Regions from separate parts of the Paenibacillus sp. MY03 genome, predicted to be linked through region 1. Evidence: predicted binding sites of a transcription regulator. Region 1 holds the regulator's gene; each other region holds the start of a gene.
The links. Region 1 encodes LexA, which represses DNA repair genes until DNA is damaged. Its sites were predicted from a motif close to CGAACATATGTTCG; they were not measured.
Positions count from the first base shown of each region.

Region 1 (4,147 bases):
TTCATCCGTTAAGCCGACGGTTTTGTTTTTGCGGGAAAGCTCGTTGATTCTGGCAATCAGACTATCAAAATCCAATTTCATTACCCCTCTCTCATGTTGCGAACACATTACTCCTACTTTGACATTTTCAATAAGGCATTGTCAAGGCGAAGCCCCCAAACGCAACTAGTTTCTATAATACATAAAAAGAGATCTCCCTAAAGAATGGGAAATCTCTAAGCACTCATTATTAAATATATCGCTATTACAACTCCATCAAATATCAGGAATAATTAACTTCTGACCAGGATGTATCGTCACGTTGTCCAAATTATTGCGATTCTTGATCGAGAAAACAAGATAACCTATATCACTGCCGTTCTTAAACGAACTGGCAATGGACCACAACGTGTCTCCGCTGCCTACCGTCACGACTTGCTCCGATTCGCTTGGCCCCTCAACGACCGTGCTGGAAGCATTTGTACCGATTATAAGAAAGCTGCTGAAAACAAGCGTAAACACGATCAAACTAATCATCAGCTTTGCCATATGCCTGATCAGCCAATGAGGCTGAGCAAGCTCCTTGGTTTCGCGGATATTACCACGGTATATGGAACGGTATGAGCTTGTACTTGGATTCATTATCATCATTGTCAGCACCCCAAACGTTTGTTCTGTTTTTAATTTAACACGAACAAACGTTTCCGTCAACGATAAAATGCGAACGTTTGAGCTTAAGAACTTATGTTTGTACGAACGGCGGTTCTATGCTATAATTTGACACAATAAGATGAATGGAGATGATGAACGTGTCGAAGATTTCCAAACGGCAAAATTCGATCCTTGACTTTATAAAGCAAGAAGTTAAAGAAAAAGGTTATCCCCCTTCCGTACGCGAAATTGCCGAGGCGGTCGGCCTGCTGTCGAGCTCGACGGTACATGGCCATCTGGACCGCCTGGAAAAAAAGGGATTTATCAGACGCGACCCTACGAAACCTCGGGCGATCGAGATTTTGAGCCAGGACGATAATGACAACGTCATCCAGATGCCCGTTACACAAGTTCCTATCGTGGGTAAGGTAACTGCCGGCGTACCGATCACTGCTACGGAGAACATAGAAGACTACTTCCCTCTTCCTGCCCACTATGTTGGCGACAACAACAACGTGTTCATTCTTAACGTTATTGGCGAGAGTATGATCGAAGCCGGCATACATAATGGCGACTACGTCATCGTACGCCAACAGCAGACGGCCAATAACGGAGAGATTGTCGTCGCCATGACAGAAGACGACGAAGCGACCGTCAAAACGTTCTACAAAGAGAAAAATCATATCCGTCTCCAGCCTGAAAACGAGACGATGGAGCCGATTCTTTTGCAGAACGTCACTATTCTCGGCAAGGTCATCGGACTTTTCAGAGATATCCATTAAGCAGCAACGCGGCAACGCCGGTATGGACAAATCCATATCGGCTTTTTTTCGTTCAGATCAAGCAATATGACATCCTGCATCCCCTTTCAAGACTTTGTAAACATACTCCTTTGCTACTAATGGGCGATAACCGTTATGCCGATAAACCATAAGAGGTGTATAGAGGTGGATATCGCAGCTGTCTCGATGGCTATGAGCCAGTCTTCCCTATCCCAGGCCGTCAACATTCAAGTGTTAAACATGGCTAAGGGAAATGCGGAGCTTCAAGGACAGAATCTGGTTCAAATGATGAGCCAAAGCCTTGACCCTAACCTGGGCAAATCTTTGGACATTCGGGTTTAATACGTTAATTTAATTGTATAAAATGTTCCCATTCAAGTCACCCAACACAATACAAAAACCAGCCCGCTCACCATTAAGGTCAGCGGGCTTCCATTTCATTCACAATTGTAAATCTTGTAAATATCCGGTATGCAAGATGAGCGAATTAAAAGTTCATGTTCGAAATGGTAAACAAATTCGCTTAAAAAGTTGGTCCGGGACAGTTCCCGTTATTTTCCTGCAGCATTTCTTTCTTCGCACCAAAAAGCCCGCTAACCATAACGGTCAGCGGGCTTAATTGTCTTAGTACAACGTCCGATATTGATCGCGTTCCCATTGTTGCACTTGGGTCCGGTTTAGATACTTTGACGTATTATAGGAGGTAACGGATGGCAATGCCGTCTATTATATAGAAGTGAAAATTTAAAAACCGCAATAAAACGCATCAAAAATCAACTTTCGGGGGCATTCGGGGGGCATTTTCGGGGGCATTTTCGGGGGCATCGATATTGCTGAAAATAATGATTAAAAAAGAGCCGTATGGGAGAACATCCCTGCGGCTCTTTTGCATGTTAATCCATCCACTATTAATCCGTCAATGACTCGAATTGCTCACCTTCATAATATCCATAAACGGCACTCTATCCGTTTCGCCATTCTTCTGCTCGATGTGTATCAACTTCGTTCGAGAGTCCATCTTTACGATCCGGCCGACAACGGATTTCTGATACCAAACCTCCAACTGCACCACCGTCTTTTCATCATGAGCCTCTACCAAGCGTTCTCCTAATTCCTCTAATACATATTCATCTCTTGTCGGCCTTTTCGGCCCTTTATCTCTTGCCATGTTTGCTCACCCTCTATCATTTTTTAATTGCTTGCCTAATTGCAAGGTGTAATCAGTGAATTTTGTCCTGATATCCGTACGTAACACTTCTCTTACGATACCAAACCGTTCTTCGTATCCCCTACAATAATAACGGTAATAAATGATATCGTCATTTATTTCTTCCTCCACTACTTTGATATTGAGGTTTTTCAGCCCTTGCTTAAGTGCATAAAAGTCCTCTGTAATGCTAAACAAAATGTATTCCAAACAACGAATGATTACTCCCTTAAGGGCTATATGAGCAAATCCCATGTCATCGTTGCTTTTTTGTATCCTCTTCAGCATATGTGGATACAAAATAAAATCCCGAATCATAATTAATTCTTCCGAAGTTGGTCGTCCGGAAAGCTTGGGCTGATCCCGCATTTCATATTGGCCCTTGTGCTCCGTTAGCAGTATCTTCGATTTCCAGCGTTCATTACCATCCAGCTTGCTCATTTATAGTGACCTCCGATCTGTCCTGCTCGTTCTCGGGCTACTCCGGCATCGAACATTGAAGATGCTCTTATAATAGCCATGTCGCCAAATCGATCTTTGATTGCGTCCGTCGTTTTCTCCAGCTCGAATATTTTGTGGCGGTTATCAAAAAGATCCAGCTGCTGCACTCGGTCGCTCGAGAGCTGATTCAGAGCAATCATAAGATGTGATGCGGGCAATCCCTGCCAGTACTCATTAAAGAGCCGCATTACAGCCTCTGAGAGCTCATGTGTGAGTGATGTGGGATTGATTAAGGTCAATTGGCGATTAAACGTATTAGCTCTTTTTCCGTCCGTCTCTCCCATATCAAGGGATACGACTCGCCCCTGTACGCCCAGCCTCCTAGCACGACGGCAGACCTCTATACATAGCTCCAGCAGGACGACTTCGAAATCTTCCCTTCGAGTATACAGAGATGCTCGTAACGTCTTTCCATGGCTTACCGATTTAAGAGACGCGCTGATTGAGGAGACAACCGGACTCGGATATATGCCACGGGATATCTGCCAATAATACTCGGCTTGGATGTCACTTTGCTTACCCATCATACGACGCATTTAGCTTTTTAAAAGCTGGCAGTTCCATTCGTGCAACATGTCCGATCGTATCAATACCCCACATCGTAAAGCGCCTGGTCATCCTTGACGCTACCATAAACATCTGATGGATAGGCAGCGGCCATAGGTCGGACTCGATGTTGGAGTAGTCTAGGCGTTAAATCCCGTCAGGATGTTGCATAGCGAAATTGTCTGTAGCAGTTTTGGCTAGGACCTTCGTCGGCCCTATCCCCACCCCTACTCCATACGCCAGTCGATAGCTGGATGCGCTGCTGGATCTGACCCAGCAATCTCTTCCGCCGTTCCGTAAAGGCCGACGGAGCCAGTTACGTCCAAAAATTGCTCATCAATTGAATAGGGCTCGACCAGTGGTGTAAATGATTCAAATATTTCAGTGATCAACAAGGAAGCGGTGATGTAACGCTACATGCGTGGCTTTATGATGATGAGATCCTTGCATAGAGCTAGAGCCTCGAACACCCTGCTCACCG
Region 1 covers NZ_MXQD01000018.1:116,799-120,945, forward strand. Annotated here, with positions in the region: gene B1748_RS17865 (DUF896 domain-containing protein) at 1-75, opposite strand, end outside; gene B1748_RS17870 (LysM peptidoglycan-binding domain-containing protein) at 256-630, opposite strand; gene lexA (transcriptional repressor LexA) at 789-1,412, shown strand; gene B1748_RS17880 (YjfB family protein) at 1,578-1,754, shown strand; gene B1748_RS17885 (YolD-like family protein) at 2,329-2,580, opposite strand; gene B1748_RS17890 (YhjD family protein) at 2,587-3,060, opposite strand; gene B1748_RS37825 (DinB/UmuC family translesion DNA polymerase) at 3,057-3,656, opposite strand; partial or broken gene B1748_RS37830 (Y-family DNA polymerase) at 3,894-4,147, opposite strand, start outside.

Region 2 (4,147 bases), on a different contig from region 1:
ACGGCAAGCGTATGGTTCGACACATCGATTACGATCTCCAGCGGCTTGCTCCAATCCGGTTGGAACAAGCCGTAGGAGCCGATAGACGTTGCGCCTGCAATCTGAGCAGCCGCATCCTTGGTGCCTTGTCCGCCGGTCTGAGGTTTCGCATTCTCCGCTTGCGATGCCGATAACTTCAGCTTGGCGAGCAGATCGGGGAACATCTCAGCCATCCCCTCTCCTTCTCCGGACAATACGTTGTGCGGGTAGGGACGTACAAGCGCATCCAGATTTTCCGGCCACTTCTTATACAAATTTCGATATTGCACAATAGCGCTGGATAACGTCCAATGCTGCTCTTGCTCTTTTTTCCATTCGGCAAATCGGCTTGCTGCCGGCTTGGCATCGGCGGGATCGCATGCACAGACGTTCCGGTCCAGCATGCTCACCTCGAATTGCGCCTGTCCGCTGCCACGCTCCATCTCCATCAATAGCCTTGCATTGCCGTTCCATTGCTTCCAGCCCCCCTTCTCCTCGAGATGGGCTGCTATGACTTTCGGCGGCGATTCGCCGCCGGCCTTCATCACTTCGCCGAATGCATACCCGGCGGGGGTCTTCTCCTTGCGCGGAACCAGTACGACGCCAAGCCCCGGGCTCCCGTCGGCGACAGCCGGAACGGCATCATCGCCGGGTACTTGCTGCTGATTCCCGATGGATGGGATCAGCAGCGCAAGCAGCAATAGCGGTACCGCTATGACCGTTACGTTGCGAACAAGACGTTTGCGCTTCTTCCGCTTCTCCCATGCCTTGAGCTCTTCCAATTGATTCGTCGATACGGCTAGCGGATGACTGGATTGTTCGAAGGCGTCATAGATATCTCCGGCCTGAATAAAGCAATAATTCGCTTTTCCTTCCTTCCCTGCGTCGCGGTAATGTTTGCCAAGCAAGTACCATCCCATCTTATTGTCGGGATGTTTTTTGACGAATTGCTTCAAATATATAATATCTTCGGGTTTATCGAATTTTGATTGTTCCATCATCCATGCCTCCTGGTCGATTACGACGATTTCCACTCTTCTTTTGGAATATATCGGCATAACCTCGCGCAAAAAAAAGCCCCTCGCACCATAATGGTCGAAGAGCTTTAGAAATTACGTCTATGAGGAAGTTCAAAAAGTCCGCTTTTGATCACGAAGTATGCCAAGAAGCCTACTCGACATCGAATATGGAACGCAAGCGAAACTTCCGGTGCTCACGTAGCTTCCACTACGCTCCGCTCCTCAGTTTCTACTTTCGTTCCATCTTCTCGGTGCTGAAAACCGAACTTTTTGAACACGCACTATATTTAGCCTTCGGCGTTGAAAGGCTCGTCGGCGATTTTGATAGAATCCGTCGGACATCCGTCGCAAGCGTCCTGCAGATCGTCGTACATGTCATCCGGAATTTCGGTTATGCCTCTATTGGAGTCGCCTTGGAAAATAACCTCGGCCAAACCTTCGTCGTCGTAATCATAAATGTCGGGAGCCGTCGCTCCGCAAGCACCGCAAGCGATGCATGTGTCTTTCTCTACCCATGTAAACTTAGCCATGGTTTTCTCCTCCTTTATAATCTACGGATAAATCCGTTCCAATAATATATTATCCAAATATGCCGGTACGGCTCGTTCCTTCACTCATCAATATATAACAAAGTATCGTCTTTTTGCAAGGATGTACCTCGAATTCGTTTGTTTCTGATCAAGGAAGATGGATCGTCGCCAAGCATGCCAGCGGTCAGAACGGCGTCCTCTCCGAATTTGTCCCGAAGCGCGTCCATCACCTTCGTTAGCGATTCCTTGCGGGGCTGCTCCTCAAAGCTGAATAGATCCAACTGAAGAGCGGATTCCGAGATGGGGGTTAAATTCTGCAGCGTAACTCCCAGAAGGCGAATCGGCTCCCCATCGATCCAATGTTTTAGATAGAGCGCCCGCGCTTCTTTCGTGATTTCCTCCGTCGTCTGGATCGGCGCCGGAACGGTATGGGATCTCGTAATGGTCGTCATGTCTGGCCTTCGGATCGTGATCTGAACCGTTGAAGCGACAAGCTTCTGCCTGCGCAGCCTGCGCCCCGTCTGATCGGCCAAATTGAGCAGCACACGAAATATATCGTCCCGCTTCGTTAAGTCCTGCGGCAGCGTCGTCGTATGGCCGATGGACTTATTCTGATCCCGATGCGGATTAACCTGTGAATGATCGATGCCGTGCGCGGCCGACTTCATCCAGGCGCCGACGGTTCCGAATTGCTTGATCAGCATGCTCTCATCGGCCGCCGCCAGCTCTCCGATCGTATGGATATTCAGCTTTGCAAGCTTGGCGGCCGTCTTGCCTCCAACGCCGAATAATAGATTGCATGGCTTATCCCACAGCACTTGAGGCACGTCGCGAATGCGGAGGACGGTCAAGCCGTTGGGCTTCTTCATATCCGATGCCATTTTGGCGAGCAGCTTGTTAGGGGCAAGGCCGATGGAGCATGGAAGCGCCAACTCCGTCAATATGCGTCGCTGCAGCGATTCCGCGATCTGCAGCGGGGTTCCCATCAGCTTGGAGCCCGTAATATCCATATAACATTCGTCGATGGAGACGGATTCCACCATCGGCGTATAAGCGCGAGCGATCGACAAAAATCCTCTGGAGTACTTCCGGTACAGATGGAAGTCCGGCTTGATCAAGATGATATCCGGACACATCTTGACGGCTTGACGCACCGGCATCCCTGTCTTGACGCCCTTCGCACGGGCTGCGTACGAGCAGGTGACAATGATGCCTTTGCGCTGCTCGATGCTGCCGGAGACCGCCGTTGCTTTATTCTTATATACGTCAGGCTCTTCTGCTTCGTGCACGGAGCAATAGAACGCATTCATATCGAGATGGATGATTACTCTGCCTTTGGCAGGATAATGCTCTTCTACGCCGCTCATGGACAAGTTCACCGCCAATTGCAGAATGTTGGGTTGTACCGCTTGTTTCCTCAGCATATAATTAGGCAAGGTTCAAGTCAATGCCGAACAACAAACGTTTGTTCGCCAAGATACCGCATTCCCTATATAGATAGTAGGCCGGAATTGCAACTTCCCTCTCTACTTTAGGAAGATAAAGTGGTATAATCATGTATTATGATTCCATCAGAGGCTCTGTGAAGGAGGCACATTTAGAAATGTCCGCACAAATATTCATCTTTGACACGACGCTGCGCGATGGCACGCAAGGCGAGGGGATCAGCTTATCGGCAGATGACAAGCTGAAGATTGCACAAAAGCTTGACGCTTTGGGCGTTCATTATATTGAAGGCGGCAATCCCGGAAGCAACAACAAGGATATCGAATTTTTCAAGCGCGTAAAGACGATGAAGCTCAATGCCAAGATTACCGCGTTCGGAAGCACGCGCCGCAAGAACAGCGTCGCCGAGCACGACGCCAGCCTGCTCCGGATTATCGAATCCGGCGTACCGGCGGCCACGCTGGTCGGCAAGGCTTGGGATTTCCATGTCCATACGGCGCTCCAGACGACGCTGGAAGAAAATCTGGCGATGATCTTCGACTCCTTCGCGCTGCTTAAACACCACGGCATGGAAGCGATGTACGACGCCGAGCACTTTTTCGACGGCTACAAAAACAACCCGGAATATGCCCTTGCAGCGCTTCGCAAGGCGCAGGAAGGCGGAGCGGACTGGCTCGTGCTCTGCGATACGAACGGCGGCACTATGCCCAACGAGATCCATGAGATCGTCTCCCGCGTCAAGGAAGAACTGAATACGCCGATCGGCATTCACACTCATAACGACTGCGAGCTTGCCGTCGCGAATTCGCTGGCTGCCGTCCAGGCTGGCGCGCGCCAGGTGCAAGGCACGATGAACGGTTACGGCGAGCGTTGCGGCAACGCAAATCTGTGCTCCATCATTCCGAACCTGCAGCTCAAGCTGGCTTACTCCTGCCTTGAAGACGACCGTATTCGCCTGCTGACAGGAACGGCCCGTTACGTTAGCGAGATCGCCAATGTTCATATGCCGGTCGGTCAAGCTTTCGTCGGCAACGCGGCATTCGCCCATAAGGGCGGCATCCATGTCTCCGCGATCATGAAGGATGCCAAGACTTATGAGCATATCGAGCCCGAGCTTGTGGGGAACAAGCAGAG
Region 2 covers NZ_MXQD01000006.1:257,955-262,101, forward strand. Annotated here, with positions in the region: gene B1748_RS07170 (L,D-transpeptidase) at 1-1,016, opposite strand, end outside; gene B1748_RS07175 (ferredoxin) at 1,325-1,567, opposite strand; gene B1748_RS07180 (DNA polymerase IV) at 1,648-2,934, opposite strand; gene cimA (citramalate synthase) at 3,171-4,147, shown strand, end outside.
Region 2: the regulator LexA is predicted to act here: its motif matches at 3,026-3,039, upstream of B1748_RS07180 (DNA polymerase IV).

Region 3 (4,147 bases), on a different contig from region 1:
AATTCAATACAACCGCGACACGTTCGTCTCTCATCCCGCCCAGGCTGTCATTGTGAGACTGGAGTCAAGCGAGCCCGGCATGTTGAGCTTTCGTGTCAGATTAACAAGCTTGCTGCGTGCGCGAACCAATGGCGAAGAGGGAGATTATACGATAGAAGGCGTTGCGCCCGAGCAGGTATGGCCGAACTATTACAACTCGGCTAATCCTATCCGGTATGGCAATCCCGAGACGTCAAACGCGCTGCGTTTCCACGGCCGTTTAAGGGTCGTACTCGAAGGGGGGCGACTGAGCGTCGGTCATGACGGCGTACAAGTAGAAGAGGCGACGGCGGCAACCTTGTATTTCTCCGCGGCGACTTCCTTCGATGCCATGCTTGGCGAGGCAAGCAAGAACCGCGTGCCTTCTCGCGTGACGCTTGCCGCTATTGAGGAAATCGCAGATCAATCCTATGCCGTTATTCGGGAGGCGCATATCGCCGATCATAGCGAGCTGTTCGGGAGGGTTGCGCTTCGTCTCGGCGAGGCCAAGGCGCCGGCGAACATGAGCATGGATCGCCGTATTATGGAATACGGCAGCGACGATCCGGGGCTGGTGGAGCTGCTGTTCCATTACGGCCGTTACCTGATGATGGGAAGCTCCAGGCAGGGAACGCAGCCTGCCAACCTGCAAGGCATCTGGAACGAAGAGACGCGCGCGCCCTGGAGCAGCAACTACACGCTTAATATTAACGCGCAGATGAATTATTGGGCAGCCGAAAGCTGCAATATGGCCGATCTCCACGAGCCGTTGCTGGCTTATATCGAACGGCTCGCGAAGAACGGAAAGGAGACGGCCACCGTCAATTACGGAGCAAGGGGCTGGGTGGCTCATCATAACTCCGATCTGTGGGCGCAGACTGCGCCGGTCGGCAATTACGGCGAAGGGGATCCCGTTTGGGCGCTCTGGACCATGGGCGGAGTCTGGCTGACCCAGCATCTATGGGAGCACTATGCGTTCAGCGGGGACGTCGAGTTCCTGCGACAGCGCGCATACCCCGTCATGAAGGAAGCGGCGTTGTTCTGCTTGGACTGGTTGTACGAGGATGCGAACGGTTTCCTTGTGACGGGACCGTCGACATCGCCGGAGCATCATTTCGTGGCCGGCGAAGGATTGCATGCGGTCAGTGCGGCCGCGACGATGGATCTGTCGCTAATCGCCGAGTTGTTCGACAACTGCATGGAAGCGGGGAAGGTTTTGGGCGGGGAGGAAGCGTTCGCGAAAGAGCTGGCTGCGGCGAAGGCCAAAATGCTGCCGCTGCAGATCGGGAAGCATGGGCAATTGCAGGAGTGGTCCAGCGACTTCGACGATGAGGACGTTTACCATCGTCATGTCTCGCATCTTGTCGGCATCTATCCCGGCAAGCTCATCACGGAGCGGACGTCGCCTGAGCTGTTCGGCGCGGCGCGAACCTCGCTGGAACGGCGGGGAGACGGCGGGACCGGCTGGAGCCTGGGCTGGAAAATCGGCCTATGGGCTCGATTTAAGGACGGCAACCGGGCGGAGCGGCTGATCTCCAATCTGCTGACGCTCGTGAGGAACGATGAGCCTGGCGACTACAAAGGGGGCGGCGTCTACGCCAATCTGTTCGACGCGCATCCGCCGTTCCAGATCGACGGCAACTTTGCCGCGACGGCCGGAATCGCGGAGATGCTGCTGCAATCGCATGAAGGCATCCTCGAGCTTCTGCCCGCGCTGCCCGATAAGTGGCCTTCGGGAGAGGTCGGCGGACTTCGCGCCAGGGGCGGATACGAGGTCGGTCTTAAGTGGGAAGGCGGCGTCCTGAGAGAAGCAACTTTGCTCTCCGGCCGGGATCAGCTATGCGAGATAAGCGCACAGCAAGCGCCTTCCCGAATGATTGGAGGAGACAAGGAAGTTTTGTGGACGTCCTCCATCGAAGGGCGATTTGCTTTTGCGGTTACGGCGGGAGTCGTGTACCGATTGTTGTTCTAGAATAAGGGTTAAGCCAAACAACCGTTCCTTCGTTGGCGGCGGCGTCAGCCGCCATGCAACGAGGAACGGTTTATTTGCAATCAGGATATCTTTAAGAGTCGGCTATGACTCACGGCTTCGTCCAATCAGGCTTCGACTAATTCTGGCCGTTTTACCTGAAGCGGAGGAGGAATGAGCCAGCCTTTCTCCTTATTCATCTCCAGGATGCGAACGGCGAGGGCTGTTTTGGCCAAATGGTACTTGGCGTACAGGGCTGCAATGTCTTCCCTGATGCATTGGATCATGGCTTGGCTGCATCCCACAATCCCTGCCGCCGTATCGGCAGCGATCGCAGCCGCGATTTCCATATCCGTAAATCTTGCGCCGACCGGAATATCCTCCAGCTTGACTGGCGGTCTTTCGGCAGGAGCAGGAATAGGCGCGATTCCGTTGTTTGTAAGCAGTTGGTCAAGCTCTTTCGCTTCCAACTTGGATTGGTCGAGGAGTGCTTCCAAAATTTTCTTCAGTTCTTTGTCCCCGGCATGGTTCTGATAAGCCTGATAACAGGAAATCATCCCCTTCGCCACCATAGAACCCTGCCAAGCGGTGTAAATCTCGCCATAATGCATGGGTTCATCCTTCGGATTACCGCTCAAAATACCCATTTATAACACTCCTTTAGATTAGTAAACGCCTTGTTTAGCTTTGCCTTCTTTTTAAAAAATATGATGTATAGGGCATCTAGGTCGTGTCTGAAAACCCGCTCAGGGGCATCTTTCACCGCCTTTCCGCCCCCTGCTTCGTCACTTTTGCTTGACGTAGCCTTAGGTAACGCCTTCACAAAAGTTCCTTGCATGGAACGAAAATTCGGCAAAATCTGCTCCCCTCGGAGTATTCAGACACGCCCTAAAGAATGTCGTTGGATAAGCATACATATTTTAGTCCTTGCGCGGGAACAATTGTTCGTATTAAGATGATAATAAGAACAAATGTTCGAAAGGTCGGATGCAAGATGAACAATGGCGTGGGACTTCGTATCGCATTACCCCGATTGCTTCGTGCCGATGATACTCTGTCTGCGAGGGGGGGGAGATGTCATGCCCTCTGAACGTTCCATATTGCTTGTGGATGGTCAGTCCTTCTATGCGAGCGTTGAGAAGGCCGCGCATCCGGAATACCGGGATAAGCCTGTAGCCGTGGCCGATCCGGAGCGGCGAAGCGGGATTATATTGGCGGCATGCCCGCTCGCCAAGGCGCAGGGAGTTACAACGGCGAGCAGAGTGTTCGAGGCGAAGGCTCTCTGCAAGGATCTCGTCATCATTAAACCTCGCATGCAGAGGTACATTACGTACTCGTTGTTAATTACGGAGATTTTCGAAACCTTTACCCCATTGGTGGAGCCGTATTCCATCGACGAGCAGTTTCTGGATGTGACGGGTTCGCTTGGCTTATTCGGATCGGCGGAGGAGATCGCGGTCCAAATACAACATAAGGTCAAGCTGGCTACCGGCGTATGGTCCCGGGTGGGCATAGGACCGACAAAGGTGTTGGCCAAGACGGCTACGGATAATTTCGCGAAGAAACAGCCGTCCGGGATCTATCGGCTTGACCATTCCGATATCGAGAAAGACCTGTGGCCGCTGCCGGTCCACAAAATGTTTATGGTTGCTTCGCGCATGACCCGGCGGTTCACGATGTGGGGGCTGGATACCATCGGACATATCGCCCGGATGGAGCTCCCGATGTTCAAGAAGCAGATGCGCCGGATGATGGGCAAGCAATCGGACATTCAGGCCGAATATTATTGGCAGACGGCTCGCGGCATTGATCCCAGTCCGGTCGTTGCTTCTATAAGCGCCCCGCTAAAGTCCGTCAGTCATGGCAAGACGCTTAGAGCTTCGTTGTATACGCGAAGGGAGGATATCGAGGTTGTCCTGCTGGAGCTTTGCATCGAGGTCTGCCGTCGCGCTCGCAGGCTCGGGGTGCAGGGCAGGGTGATCTCCCTAGGCATGGGGGAGACCGATGGAAAGAAGGGCAACAGGTTCAACCGGCAGCTTACTCTGCTGCATCCGACATCGCTTACCCATGAGTTGTCGGCTGCCGTTCTTCGCTTATTCGAGGAATATTGGCAGGGCATGCCCGTTACCCATATTATGATCGCTCTTAATCAGCTCTCCA
Region 3 covers NZ_MXQD01000077.1:1,597-5,743, forward strand. Annotated here, with positions in the region: gene B1748_RS34535 (glycosyl hydrolase family 95 catalytic domain-containing protein) at 1-1,990, shown strand, start outside; gene B1748_RS34540 (DUF3231 family protein) at 2,116-2,634, opposite strand; gene B1748_RS34550 (DNA polymerase IV) at 3,067-4,147, shown strand, end outside.
Region 3: the regulator LexA is predicted to act here: its motif matches at 2,952-2,965, upstream of B1748_RS34550 (DNA polymerase IV).